One region of the Bradyrhizobium sp. USDA 4506 genome, then DNA from elsewhere that is predicted to be linked to it. Evidence: predicted binding sites of a transcription regulator. Region 1 holds the regulator's gene; the other holds the start of a gene.
What was found. The regulator PhoB, encoded in region 1, activates phosphate uptake and scavenging genes when phosphate is short. The targets are predictions, from matches to a motif close to TGTCATNNANCTGTCAT.
Positions count from the first base shown of each region.

Region 2: phnC (phosphonate ABC transporter ATP-binding protein) is a predicted target of PhoB. The motif match lies at 3,209-3,225, and genes of this name have one in related genera.

Region 1 covers NZ_JBSSBM010000002.1:6,187,447-6,194,759, reverse strand. The annotation lists gene pstA (phosphate ABC transporter permease PstA) at 1-813, shown strand, start outside; gene pstB (phosphate ABC transporter ATP-binding protein PstB) at 810-1,628, shown strand; gene phoU (phosphate signaling complex protein PhoU) at 1,735-2,451, shown strand; gene phoB (phosphate regulon transcriptional regulator PhoB) at 2,597-3,307, shown strand; gene ACVIHF_RS31400 (GcrA family cell cycle regulator) at 3,548-4,060, opposite strand; gene ACVIHF_RS31395 (acetylornithine transaminase) at 4,549-5,757, shown strand; gene argF (ornithine carbamoyltransferase) at 5,757-6,683, shown strand; gene ACVIHF_RS31385 (Hsp33 family molecular chaperone) at 6,913-7,313, shown strand, end outside.
Region 2 covers NZ_JBSSBM010000002.1:584,609-591,921, reverse strand. The annotation lists gene phnE (phosphonate ABC transporter, permease protein PhnE) at 1-290, opposite strand, end outside; gene phnE (phosphonate ABC transporter, permease protein PhnE) at 287-1,171, opposite strand; gene phnD (phosphonate ABC transporter substrate-binding protein) at 1,255-2,187, opposite strand; gene phnC (phosphonate ABC transporter ATP-binding protein) at 2,267-3,082, opposite strand; gene ACVIHF_RS05155 (chloramphenicol acetyltransferase) at 3,294-3,959, shown strand; gene ACVIHF_RS05150 (alpha-D-ribose 1-methylphosphonate 5-triphosphate diphosphatase) at 3,956-5,128, shown strand; gene ACVIHF_RS05145 (DUF1045 domain-containing protein) at 5,138-5,836, shown strand; gene hemC (hydroxymethylbilane synthase) at 5,989-6,999, opposite strand; gene pncA (bifunctional nicotinamidase/pyrazinamidase) at 7,065-7,313, opposite strand, start outside.

The DNA of each region.
Region 1 (7,313 bases):
GACATCGTCATCCGCGCACTCTGTGTCGGTGCGGCGCTGTTCGGCGTCACCTGGCTGGCGCTGATCCTGATCACGCTGCTCTATAACGGCCTTGCCGGCCTCAGCGTGCAGCTGTTCACCCAGAACACGCCGCCGCCCGGCTCGACCGAAGGCGGCCTGCTCAACGCCATCGTCGGCTCGGTCATCATGACCGTGATCGGCGTCGGCATCGGCGCGCCGCTTGGCCTGTTCGCCGGCACCTACCTCGCCGAATACGGCAAGCACGACAAGCTGACCTCGGTGATCCGCTTCATCAACGACATCCTGCTCAGCGCGCCCTCGATCATCATCGGCCTGTTCATCTATGGTGCGGTGGTGGTGCCGATGCGCGGCTTCTCAGCGATCGCAGGCAGTCTTGCGCTCGCGGTGATCGTGATCCCGGTCGTGCTGCGTACCACCGAGGACATGCTGCTCTTGGTGCCCAATCCGCTGCGCGAGGCCGCCTCCGCGCTCGGCCTGCCGCGTTCGCTGGTGATCAAGCGGATCGCTTATCGTGCCGCGCGATCGGGTCTGATCACCGGTGTGCTGCTGGCGACCGCCCGCGTCGCCGGCGAGACCGCGCCGCTGCTGTTCACCGCGCTGTCGAACCAGTTCTTCAGCCTGGATCTGACCAAGACGATGGCCAACCTGCCAGTGACCATCAACAACTTCGTGCAGAGCCCCTACGCCTACTGGAAAGAGCTGGCGTGGAGCGGCGCGCTGCTCATCACATTCACCGTGCTCGCGTTGAATATCGGCGCGCGTATCCTTGGTGCCGAAAGGGCCGCAAAATGACCGAGCTTTCCGTCTCCACGACTGCCGCAGGCCACATTCCCCAGGTTCCGCTGCCGGAAGCGCCGCCGAAAGTCACGGTGCGCAACCTCAACTTCTATTACGGCGAGCACCACGCGCTGAAGAACATCAACCTGACGCTCGGCACCAACCGCGTCACGGCGTTCATCGGCCCGTCCGGCTGCGGCAAGTCGACCCTGCTGCGCATCTTCAACCGGATGTACGACCTGTATCCGGGCCAGCGCGCGGTCGGCCAGCTGATGCTGGACCAGACCAACATTCTCGACCCCAAGCTCGACCTCAACTTGCTGCGCGCGCGGGTCGGCATGGTGTTCCAGAAGCCGACGCCGTTCCCGATGACGATCTACGAGAACATCGCCTTCGGCATCCGCCTCTACGAGAAGATCTCGAAGTCCGAGATGGACGACCGGGTCGAGAAGGCGCTGCGCGGCGGCGCGCTGTGGAACGAGGTCAAGGACAAGCTGAACGCCTCCGGCCTGTCGCTCTCCGGCGGCCAGCAGCAGCGCCTGTGCATCGCGCGCACCGTGGCGGTGCGCCCCGAGGTGATCCTGTTCGACGAGCCGTGCTCGGCGCTCGACCCGATCTCGACCGCCAAGGTCGAGGAACTGATCCAGGAGCTCTCCGAGGACTACACGATCGCGATCGTCACCCACAACATGCAGCAGGCGGCGCGCGTCTCCGACAAGACCGCCTTCATGTATCTCGGCGAGCTGATCGAGTTCGACGACACCAACAAGATCTTCACCTCACCGAGCGATCGGCGCACCCAGGACTACATCACCGGCCGGTTCGGTTGACCGGCGCATGATCCGGAAAAGTGGAAACCGGTTTTCCGATCAGGTCATGCTAAAATTCAGGACACGAAGCCATGATCCCCGGGATCATGGTTGAGGGAGACAAGCGATGGCTTCTGAACATACCGCCAAGGCATTCGACAGCGACCTGCAGGAGTTGACCCGCCTGGTCGCCGAGATGGGCGGCCTGGTCGAACGAATGATTACCGAGTCGGTCGACGCGCTGATCCGTCGCGACGTCGCGCTCGGCAAGCGCGTGGTCGCCGCCGACATCGAGATCGACAATCTGCAGCGCAACATCGAAGAGCGCGCGGTGCTGACGATCGCGCGCCGCCAGCCGATGGCGATCGACCTGCGTGAGATCGTCAGCGCGATGCGCGTCGCTACCGATCTCGAGCGGATCGGCGACCTCGCCAAGAACATGGGCAAGCGCGTCGCGGCGCTGGAGAGCGATTTCCAGCCGCTGAAGCTGATCCGCGGCCTCGAGCACATGACCGACCTCGTGCTGTCGCAGGTCAAGTCGGTGCTCGACGCCTATGCCGCGCACGACCTGCCGGCGGCGATGAACGTCTGGAAGGGCGACGAGGAGGTCGATGCGATCTGCACCTCGCTGTTCCGCGAACTGCTCACCTACATGATGGAAGATCCGCGCAACATCTCGTTCTGCATCCATCTGATGTTCTGCGCCAAGAACATCGAGCGGATCGGCGATCACGCCACCAATATCGCCGAGACCGTGTTCTACATGATCGAGGGCCAGCAGATCACCGACAAGCGCCCGAAGGGGGACATGACCACTTTTGCCACCACGGTGCCGGGCAACTGAGGCATGATCGGCAAGCACGGAACCGGCAAGAGCGAAACTGGATGATCCTCGCGACAAATCGTTTCCGCGGGGACTATGCTCAAGGAAGTAAGCGTTTCGGTTTGCGTCTGGGCAACGGATCACCACAGAGAAAGAACTTAGACCGATGAGCGCACGCATTCTGGTAGTCGAAGACGAGGAAGCGCTGACGACGCTGTTGCGCTACAATCTCGATGCGGAAGGCTACGATGTCGAGACGGTGGGGCGCGGCGACGATGCGGATACACGGCTGAAGGAGCGCGTTCCCGACCTCGTGGTGCTGGACTGGATGCTGCCGGGCCTGTCCGGCATCGAACTGTGCCGCCGCCTGCGGGCGCGGCCCGAGACCAAGCAGCTTCCGATCATCATGCTGACCGCGCGCGGCGAGGAAAGCGAGCGCGTGCGCGGGCTTGCCACCGGCGCGGACGATTACATCGTCAAGCCGTTCTCGGTGCCGGAGCTGCTGGCGCGGGTGAAGGGCCTGTTGCGCCGCGCCAGCCCGGAGCGGCTTGCGACCGTGCTGACCTATGGCGACATCGAGCTCGACCGCGAGAAGCGCCGCGTGGCGCGCTCGGGCCGTCCGATCGATCTCGGGCCGACCGAGTATCGCCTGCTCGAATTCTTCCTCGAGCATCCCGGCCGCGTGTTCAGCCGCGAGCAACTGCTCGACAGCGTCTGGGGCCGCGACATCTACATCGATGAGCGCACCGTCGACGTGCATATCGGCCGCTTGCGCAAGCTGCTCAATCCGGGCCGCGAGCAGGATCCGATCCGCACCGTGCGCGGCGCCGGCTACGCGCTCGACGACCGCTTTGCCAAGGCCGAGCCACAGCCGTAACGGCCATGCGGCATTCATAAACCGCAACACGGCGTCGTCCCGGCGAAAGCCGGGACCCATACGCCGCGGCCAGTGCAATCGGCACGCGGCCAGACGGCTTTCTAACAACACGCATTAGTGGTTATGGGTCCCGGCTTTCGCCGGGACGACGCCGGTGGTGTAATGGGCTACGCATCACACAAAAAATCCCCGCTTTCGCGGGGATTTGTTTTTGAGGTCTTCCGTCGTTTTCCCGAGTGCTCACTTGATCTGCGGTTTCGCCGACGGCCGGCGGCGATCGGCGGCGGGCTGGTAGGCGACGCGCGAGTGATGCGCGCAATAGGGCAGGCCGGCGAGCGCCTTGCCGCCGCAGAAGAAGAATTCCGGGCTCGAGGGATCGCCGACCGGCCAATGACAGGTGGCCTCGTTGAGCTCCAGCAGCGAGAGCCGCTGGCTCATCGGCACCACATTGTCGTAGGAGATCGGATCGGGCTCCATCTCGACCTCGAAGGCGTGCGCCAGCGCGGTGTTGCCGCGCGAGACCGGACGCGCCACCCGCATCATGTGCTGGGCCGGGCGAGCCTTGCGCTGCCGCGGCGCGGCCGTGGAGGGTGCCTTGGCGCGGCCGGAGAGGCCGAGCCGATGCACTTTGCCGATCACGGCGTTTCGCGTCACATTGCCAAGTTCCGCCGCGATCTGGCTGGCCGACAGGCCGGACTCCCAGAGTTTCTTCAGCTGCTCGACGCGATCGTCGGACCAGGTCAATACAGTCATCGCATTCTTCCCTTCGCGTAGCGCCGGCCAATCATTGGAGCGGCGCTGCGAGCCAATCTGGACAAATATCCCTGCGGCCAGAATCCCTTAGCCCTCGCCGGGCACGGTGTTGCGCCCGAACGTTTACGCGAGACACAAAGGCTACTTAGAGGGTCCAGTACCGCCGCACGAGATGTCGTACCCGACAGGCCAAACGCTACAATATGGCGTGACTCTGGCGCAAGAGTCCGCGGCCGTGCGTCCACATGTTCCCACACAGTTAAGCATCACGATGAGGCTTTTCCACCGCACCGGAATGCTCCGGATTGCGCTCGTTTCGCATTGCAGGAAGGCCACTTCGTGGCGATTGACACTTACCGACCGCAGCATAGAATGCCCGCCACGTGCCGCCCGCAAAGGCGGCCGTTTTGTTTTCCGAAGCTGGCCGTTGCTGCGCTGGCGTCAAGGCGCAGCGGCAATTGTCGGCTTAAAAACCGTCAGTGATCGCCATGACCAACGCTGCCACGTCGCATCTGCTCCCCGTCTTCGCCAGGGTCGATCTCGGCTTCGAGCGCGGCGAGGGCGCCTGGCTGATCGCAACCAACGGCGACCGCTATCTCGATTTCACCTCGGGCGTCGCGGTCAACGCGCTCGGGCACGCGCATCCGCATCTGGTCAAGGCGCTGCAGGAACAGGCGACCAAGCTCTGGCACATGTCGAACCTGTTCAAGAGCCCGGACGGCGAGGTGCTTGCCGCACGGCTGTGCGAGCAGAGCTTTGCCGACTTCGTGTTCTTCTGCAATTCCGGCGCCGAAGCGATGGAGGGCGTGATCAAGCTGGTCCGCCACTATCACTTCTCCAAGGGCCATGGCGAGCGCTACCGCATCATCACCTTCGAGGGCGCCTTCCACGGCCGCACGCTGGGCACGCTGGCGGCGACAGGCTCGGCGAAATATCTCGAAGGCTTCGGCCCGCCGATGGACGGCTTCGACCAGGTGCCGCATGGCGACATCGAGGCGGTGAAGAAGGCGATCGGCCCGCACACCGCCGGCATCCTGATCGAGCCGGTGCAGGGCGAGGGCGGCGTGCGCTCGGCGCCGCAGGCGTTCTTCAAGGCACTGCGCGCGCTGTGTGACGAGCACGGCCTGCTGCTCGCCTTCGACGAGGTGCAGACCGGCATGGGCCGCACCGGCGAGCTGTTCGCCTACAAGCGCACCGGCGTCACGCCGGACGTGATGTCGCTGGCCAAGGCGCTCGGCGGCGGTTTTCCGATCGGCGCGGTGCTGGCGACCGCGCAGGCTGCGGCCGGCATGGCGCCCGGCTCGCACGGCTCGACCTTCGGCGGCAATCCGCTCGCGGTCGCCGCCGCCAATGCCGTGCTCGACGTCATGCTGAAACCCGGCTTCTTCGAGCATGTGCAGAAGATGTCGCTGCTGCTCAAGCAGAAGCTCGCTTCCGTCGTCGACCGCTATCCCGGCGTGCTGTCGGAGGTGCGCGGCGAGGGGCTGTTGATCGGCGTCAAGGCCGTGGTGCCGTCGGGCGACCTGATCGCCGCGCTGCGCAGCGAGAAGCTGCTCACCGTCGGCGCCGGCGACAATGTGGTGCGGTTCCTGGCGCCGCTGATCGTGACCGAGCCCGAGATCGACCAGTCGATCACCGCGCTCGAGCGCGCCTGCTCTGTGCTGTCGGCGGCGCAGCCGAAGAAGGCGGCTGGATAATGAGCAAGCCGGTCCGTCACTTCCTCGATATCAACGAGCTGCCGCTCGGCGAGCTGCGCAACATGCTGTCCGCCGGAGCCGCCATGAAGGCGAAGCTGAAGGCGCATGAGAAGGGCAGGAAGCCGCTCGAAGGCAAGACGCTGGCGATGATCTTCGAGCGCCCGTCGACCCGCACAAGGGTGTCGTTCGACGTCGGCATGCGCCAGCTCGGCGGTGAATCCATCATGCTGACCGGCGCCGAGATGCAGCTCGGCCGCGGCGAGACCATCGCCGACACCGCGCGCGTGCTGTCGCGCTATGTCGATGCGATCATGATCCGCATCCTCAACCATGACGCGCTGCTCGAGCTCGCGGCGCACGCTACCGTTCCCGTCATCAACGGCCTGACCCGGCGTTCGCATCCCTGCCAGGTGATGGCCGACCTCATGACCTATGAGGAAAACCGCGGCTCGATCGAGGGCAAGACCGTGGCCTGGACCGGCGACGACAACAACGTGCTGGCCTCCTGGGCGCATGCCGCAGAGCGGTTCAAGTTCCAGCTCAATGTCGCGACCCCGCCGGAGCTCTCGCCGAAGAAGCCGATGCGCGACTGGATCAAGGCGACCGGCGCGCCGATCATGCTCGGCACCGATCCGGAAGCCGCCGTGCGCGGCGCCGACTGCGTCGTCACCGACACCTGGGTGTCGATGGGCGACAAGGAGGGCGAGCACCGCCACAACGTGCTGCGGCCCTATCAGGTCAATGCCAAGCTGATGTCGCTCGCCAAGCCGGACGCACTGTTCATGCACTGCCTGCCCGCGCATCGCGGCGAGGAGGTCACCGACGAGGTGATCGACGGGCCGCAATCCGTGGTGTTCGACGAGGCGGAAAACCGCCTGCATGCGCAGAAGGGCATTCTGGCCTGGTGTTTCGACGCGGTCGCGTAGTCGTAGATCAGTAAGCGTTGTCGTCCCGGGCAAGCGAAGCGCGACCCGGGACCCATAACCACCGCTGTCAATTGTTGCGAAGGCTGGGGCACCAGCTTGATGCAGCAGCTCACATCGGTGGTTATGGGTCCCTGCTCCAGTGCGCAATTGCGCACAAGGCAGGGACGACGGAGATATCCGCGTTAGTGAACCCCTTTATTTCATGGTCCGAGACCCCAGATAGAGCGCCATGGTTTCACAATCCCCCGACATCAAAATCACGCCCGAGGCGCCGGTTCGCGCGCCATCAGCGGTTCCGGTCGACGATGCCGTGCTGGCCTTCGAGGTCGGCGCGCTGGACCTGCGCGGCCGGCTGACCCGGCTCGGCCCCGCGCTCGACGAGATCTTGCACAAGCACGATTATCCGCCCGCGGTCGGCAAGCTGCTCGGCGAGGCGATCGTGCTCACCACGCTGCTCGGCTCGTCGGTCAAGTTCGAGGGCCGCTTCATCCTGCAGACCCGGACCGAAGGTCCGGTCTCGCTCCTGATCGTCGATTTCCAGGCGCCCGACCGGCTGCGCGCCTATGCGCGCTACGACGCATCGCGCCTCAAGAATGGCCAGAGTTCGGGCGAGCTGCTCGGCAAGGGCCA
Region 2 (7,313 bases), 5.6 Mb from region 1:
GTGGTGCCGAGCACCGCGATCGACAGCGTCTCGCCGAGCGCCTGCATGTAGAGCGGGAACGACGAGCCCGGATTCGGCGGGAGCATCAGCATGGTGATCCAGCCGAGCTGGCCGAGGCCCGCGATCAGCCTGGACGGCGAGAAATCGAGATCAACCAGTCCGAACACGAAGATCGCGAGCGCCGCCACGATCATGGCCGGCATCGCCAGCCGTGCCGATGTGGGACGTTCGAAGACGTCGGGGTACTTCGCGCGCAGTTCCGCGGTGTCCGGCCTCGGCATCTGGCTCATCGACGGGTCTCCTTGCCGAACAGCCGGCCGCGCAGCCAGCCGGTCGAGATGTCGATGATGAAGACGGTGACGATGATGGTGATGAGGATGGCGCTGACGTCGGAATAGTAGAACTTGCGGATCGCGACCACCAGCTCCTGGCCGATGCCGCCGGCGCCGACGAAGCCCATCACCGACGCCTCGCGGACGTTGATCTCGAAGCGCAGCAGCGCATAGCTGGCATAGCCGGCCGAGACCTGCGGCAGCACGGCAAAGCGCATGCAGGACAGCCAGCTCGCGCCGGTGGAGCGGATGCCCTCGACCGGCTTCATGTCGGCATTCTCGACGATCTCGGCGAACAGCTTGCCGAGCGCCCCGGTGGTGTGGATCGCGATCGCCAGCACGCCGGCCATCGGCCCGAGGCCGAACGCGATCACGAAGATCAGCGCGAACACGATGCCGGGGACGGTGCGCGCGAATTCCAGCAGGCGGCGGATCGTGAAACGTACCCATGGGCCCGGCGACGTATTCTGGGCCGCGAAGAAATTGAGCGCGAAGGCGAGCACCGCACCCGTCAGCGTGCCGACATAGCTGATCAGGATCGTCTCGCCGAGCATCTTCAGCCACTTATGCCAACCCCAGAACCATTCGGCGGGATCGGTCCAGACCCGCGCGCCGGAATCCAGCGTCAGGATGCGATCGAAATAGCTGACGAAATTGCCGAAATAGGTGAACAGCGTGCGCAGGTTCACTTCCGCGCCGAACGCCGCGATCACCAGCACCGCACAGAATGCCGCCGTTGCCAGCGCGGCCTTCAACCGCTTGCGTGCGACGGACTTGCGGTAGGCGTCCTCCAGCGTCGCCAGTTGCTGCGCTGGAAGAATGGATACGGCGGTCGCCATCGACGCGTGCCAGTCCGGTTCGGAGTTGAGTGGAGAGAAAGGGCCGGGCTATACGCCCGGCCCTCGTGACGTCAGGCGTGCGATCAGCTCGCCTTCTTGCGCAAACCGTCGACGAACTTGATCAGCTCGATGGTGCCGTCCCAATCCTTGGTGGTGGCGGGATGGAAGCCCTTCTTCTGACCGTCGGACAGACGGTCGAAGGCGGCCTTGTCCTTGGTCGGAGCGTCGAAGAAGGCCTTTGCGATCGCAGCCTTCAGGTCCTCCGGAAGATCGGTGTTGTACGCATAGGGGCCGTTGATGATCAGCGCCGACTTGTGGATGATGCGGAAATCATCCTTCTTCATCGCCGAGCCGTCGGCATTCTTCAGCATGCCCTTGGTCAGCATCTGGGCGAGCGTGGAATCGTCCTCGTTGGTCCACTGGTTGGCGGCCACATCAACGGTTCCCTGCGACAGCGCCAGGACGGCGTTCTCGTGGCTGCCGGTGAACACGACCTTGCCGAAATAGCCTTCGGCGTTCGCGATGCCCATCTTGTTGAGTTCGAAGCGCGGCACGTTGTTGCCGGACGTCGAGTTCGGATCGACCAGGCCGAGATTCTTGCCCTTCAGGTCCTCGACGGTCTTGTACGGGCTCGACGCCTTGACGAAGAACACCGAGTAATAGCCGGTCGAACCGTCGGCGTTCATATCGTTGGCGAACGCGTCGGTCTTGACGCCGGTCAAGCGCGCGCGAGAGAACGAGGCCGAGCCGTAGCTGGCGATCTGGATGTTGCCGGCGCGCTGGCCTTCGATGACGGCGGCGTAGTCGTTGGCGATGCGCAGTGTGACCTTCACGCCGAGTTCCTTCGACAGATACGCCACGAACGGCGTCCAGCGCTCGGTGACGCCGGAGGCGTTCTCGGCCGGCACCACCGCGAAGGTGAGCTCCGGATACTTTGCCTTCCAGTCCTGCGCGGAGGCCGAACCGGCAAATGCCAGCGCGGCGGCGCCAGCCAGAATGATGCGACGAGTGAACATGACTACCCCTCTTTTGTTGTAGTTGCACCTGTTGGCCGGGCAAAATGCCCGGCCTCCCAGATTGAAAAATGCGCGACGCTCAGGCCGCGGCTGCGGTGCCGAGTGCCGGCGCAGTTGCACCGTCGGGCGCGGGCAGCGGTGCTGCGCCGATGACGTCATTGGCCTCGAGGTCATAGAGCTCGCGGGCGATATGGTCGGTGAGCGCCGCGGGGGCGCCATCGAACACCACGCGACCTGCGGCCATGCCGACCAGGCGGTCGCAATAGGTCCGCGCCAGGTCGAGCGAGTGCAGATTGCAAAGCACCGTGATGCCGAAATGCTTGTTGATGCGCAGCAGCGCGTCCATCACGATCTTGGTGTTGCGCGGATCGAGCGAGGCGATCGGCTCGTCGGCGAGAATGATGTCGGGCTCCTGCACCAGCGCGCGGGCGATCGCGACGCGTTGCTGCTGGCCGCCGGAGAGCTGGTCGGCGCGCTGTGCCGCCAGCTGGGCGATGTCGAATTGCTCGAGCGCCGACAGCGCGAGCGCCCTGTCCTGCTCCGGCCAGACCTGCGCCAGCGAGCGCCATGACGGGATCTGGGCCAGCCGGCCCATCAGCACATTGGTCAGCACATCAAGGCGGCCGACCAGATTGAACTGCTGGAAGATCATCGCCGAGCGCGCGCGCCACCGCCGCAGTTCCTTGCCGCGCAACGCGGTGACGTCGGTGCCTTCGAACAGGATACGGCCGGAGGTCGGATCGGCGAGACGGTTGATCATCCGCAGCAGCGTCGACTTGCCAGCGCCGGAGCGGCCGATCACGCCGACAAAGCTGCCCGGCGCGATCGAAAAGGACGCGTTGTCGACTGCGGCTTTCATGCCGAAACGGCACGTCAAACCTTCCACCACCAGCATGTAATGCTCCAACCGCGCCTCGTTGGGCCATCGCTATCCCCGGCGTTTTACAGTTATGTGACGACAGCGCTGCGGTGCGGCGATCGTCCACACCCCTCCCTTGTCGCTCCCTTGCCGTCATCGCAACGTCATGATGTTGTCATCAAGCATCCCGATGACGAGCGCGCATCCCCCGGAAGCCCAAGATTCTTGAAGATTTGCGGAGGCCCTGATGGCCGGAAAAACACTCTCGGTTGTGCCGACCGTCGACCCGACCGCGTCGGTCCGTGAGAGCAGGCTCGGCAAATATACCGAGGTCGGCGCGCGCACGATCCTGCTTGAAGTCAGCATGGATGACTATTCCTACGTCGTGAACGACAGCCAGATCACCTACACCTCGATCGGCAAGTTTTGCTCGATCGCGGCGATGACCCGCATCAACCCCGGCAACCACCCGATGCATCGCGCGACTCAAGCGCACTTCACCTACCGCGCCAGCGCGTATTTCCCTGGAGAGAGCGACGACACCGACTTCTTCAACTGGCGACGTGCGCATCACGTGCATATCGGCCATGACGTCTGGATCGGTCATGGTGCGATCCTGTTACCAGGACGGAACATCGGAACCGGCGCCGTCGTCGCCGCCGGCGCGATCGTGACCAAGGACGTTCCCGCCTACACCATCGTGGCCGGTAATCCGGCGCGGCCGGTGAAGCGGCGCTTCTCCGAGACGATCGCCGACCGCCTCGCCGCGCTCGCATGGTGGGACTGGGATCACGAGACGCTCCGCCGCGTCCTGCCCGACTTTCGCAAGCTCGCGGTCGAGGAATTCCTCGACAAGCATGAGGCCGAGGCCGTATCCCAATCGCAAGCCAAACAACGGAGCGCCGCATCGTGACGGACATTTTCATCGAGGGCGGGCGCACGCTGGTTGACGGCGCCTTGGTCGAGACCTCGCTGCGGACCGCTGGTCGCGACATCGGCGCGCTCGACGCCGAGCAGGGTCGCGCCGCGCTTCACATCGATGCCAGCGGCCTCCTGGTGCTGCCCGGCATCATCGACCTGCATGGCGATGCGTTCGAGCGGCAGATAATGCCGCGCCCCGGCGTCGACTTCCCGACCGACGTGGCGCTTGTTGACAGCGACCGGCAGGCGATCGCCAACGGCATCACCACCGTGTTTCACGGCACGACCTGGTCGTGGGAGCCCGGCCTGCGCAGCGCGGAGAATGCGCGCAAGCTGCTCGATGCGATCGAGGCGCTGCGGCCGCAGCTCGCCGCCGACACCCGCTTCCATCTGCGCCACGAGACCCACAATCTCGAGGCCGAGGCCGAGATCATTCAATGGCTCAGTGAAGGCCGCATCGACCTGTTCGCCTTCAACGACCACAGCAACGTCAAGCCGAAGAAGCGCAACCAGCTGGCCGAGCGCACCGGGCTCTCCGTCGAGGCCGTCAACGACATGCTCGACCGGGTCGTGGCGCGCCGCCCCGAGGTGCCCGCCTCGATCGCGCGACTGGCTGCCGCCGCGCGCGGGGCCGATATCCGCATGCTCTCGCATGACGACAACAGCCCGGCGATGCGCCAGGAGTTTCGCGCGCTGGGCGCTGTGATCGCCGAATTCCCTGTCAACGAGGAGACCGCGCGCGACGCCGCGGCGGCGGGCGATTTCATCGTGTTCGGCGCGCCCAATGTGGTGCGCGGCGGCAGCCATACCGGCTGGACCAAGGCATCCGACATGATCGCACAGGGCCTCTGCTCGGTGCTGGCGTCGGACTATTACTATCCGGCGCAGCTGCTCGCGGCGTTCCGCCTCGCCGCCGACGGGATCCTGCCGCTCGCCAGGGCCTGGGACCTGATCTCGTCGGCGCCGGCCCGCGCGGCAGGGCTCGCCGACCGCGGCGTGCTCGCCGCGGGTCGCCGTGCCGACATCATCGTCGTCGACGACAAGGTGCCGCTGCGGCCGCGCATTATCGCCGTAATAGCGGCCGGACGGCTGGTGCATCTGGCGGACGCGAGCTGCCTCGTTCATTCACTCGCGCCGCGCAAGACGGTTGCGGCGGCGTAGCCCAGTCCCATGGCCAGCACTCCGCGCTACGCGATCTATTATGCGCCGTCACCCGACAGCGTCCTGCACCACTTCGGTTCGACACTGCTCGGTTACGATGCGGTGTCGGGCGACGACCTGCCGTTTCCCGAGGGCGTCACGCCGGACTGGCGCGAGATCACCGAAGATCCGCGCAAGTATGGATTCCACGCCACGCTGAAAGCGCCCACCGCGCTCGCCGACGGTCGAAGCGAGGCCGAGCTTCTCGATGCCTGTGCCGCCTTCGCCGGCCGCGCGCGGCGCATTCCGGTGATCGAACCGGTGGTCGATGCGATCAGCGGCTTCATCGCGGTGATCCCGGCCAACCGCTCGGACGACCTGCAGCAGCTTGCCGCCGATTGCGTCACCGAATTCGACGCGTTCCGCGCGCCGCTGACGCCGGAAGATCGCGCGCGCCGCAGGCCAGAGAAACTCACCGCGCGGCAGTGCGACTATCTCGACCGCTGGGGCTATCCCTACGTCATGGAGGAGTTCCGCTTCCACATGACGCTGACAGGGCGGCTGAGCGACGAGCGGCGCGGCCCGATCGTGGCGCAGCTGCGCTCACGGTTCGCGGCGGTCGACCTCGCGCGGCTCGCAATCGACCGCATCGCGCTGTTCAAGCAGACCGACAGCGCATCGCGCTTCCGCATCATCGGCAGCTGGCCATTGCGAGCTGATCGGGATTAGGCCTCACACACCGGTGTCGCCCCGGCGAAAGCCGGGACCCATAACCACCGTCGGTAGTTGTTCAAGCGAGCTGCGGTCCCAGCATCGTCCCACAACCAACATTCGTGGTTATGGGTCCCGGCTTTCGCCGGGACGACGTGGGATGGATATCGCTATTCGTCGATCCGGGTGCGGGCGATGATCTCGGCGGCGCCCTTCTCCAGCAGCTCCATGCCCACGGCGCGGCCGAGTTCGCGCGGCCGGTCCGCCGGTCCGCGCCGCGTCACCTCAATGAAGCCGGCGCCGGCCTCGTCGAGCACGGAGGCGCGCAGCGTCATCTCGGCTCCCGCGAGCGTGGCGTGGCCCGCGATCGGTGAATTGCAATGACCGTTGAGCACCCACAGCACCTCGCGCTCGGCCTCGGCGGCGAGCCGCGACGGCACGTTGTCGATCCCGGCAAGCCGCGCACGCGTCGCCCAGTCGGTCTCGACGCATTCCACCGCGACAATGCCCTGGCCGACCGCCGGCAGCATCTCGCCGACCGAGAAATCATGCGCGATGCGCGCGGTCATGCCGATGCGCTCCAGGCCCGAGCGCGCCATCACCAGCGCATCCGCCGGCCCCACGTCGCCGCCACCGGGCAGCCGCTGCTTGTCGCCGCGATCGAGCTTGGCCACGCGCGTGTCGGCGGCGCCGCGATAATGGATCACGGTCGCTTCCGGAAACAGCCGGCGCAGATAGGCGGCGCGGCGGACGGCGTTGGTGCCGATCATGAAGCCCTTGCCGCGCGCGGCGCGTAGGGTGTCGAGCGACAGGCCGGGACGCAGCACGAGGCTGTCATTGGCGGCATCGCGCGCCAGCATCGCGGCGATGACGAGACCCGGCGTCTCCTCGTTGCCCGGCACGTCCTTCAGCGAATGCATCGCCGCCTGCAACGTGCCGGCGCGCATGGCTTCGCGGATCTCGGCGACGAAGGCGCCGCCCTTGCCGCCATGGCGCAACAGCTTGCTGGTCTGGTCCTGGTCGCCGCGGGTCTCGAACTTGACGATGTCGACGGCAAGGTCCGGCGCCGAAGCGCGCAGCAGGCGCGCGACCTCATCCGTCTGCGCGAGCGCCATCGCGCTCTTGCGCGTCCCAATCCGCAAAACCTGTCCCGACACGAAAGCTCCGCTGCGCGTGATCATCAACGGCTGGGGATTAGAACAAAAAGCCAGTCAAAACAACGGTTTTTGCCTCTCTTTGGCGATGCTCAGACGAGCACCTCGACAAGCTCCACCCCGGCCGCGCGCATCGCCGCGGTGGCGACGGCAAGCGAACCGCCGAGATCGATGGCGCGGCAGCCCGCCAGCACCACCGTGGTCTCGAAACCGAGCCGGCGCGCATCGAGCGCCGAATACTGCACGCAATAGTCCGTGGCGAGCCCCGCCATCACGATGCGCTTGAGGCCGCGCTCGCGCAGATAGCCGGCGAGCCCGGTCGGCGTCTTGCGGTCGTTCTC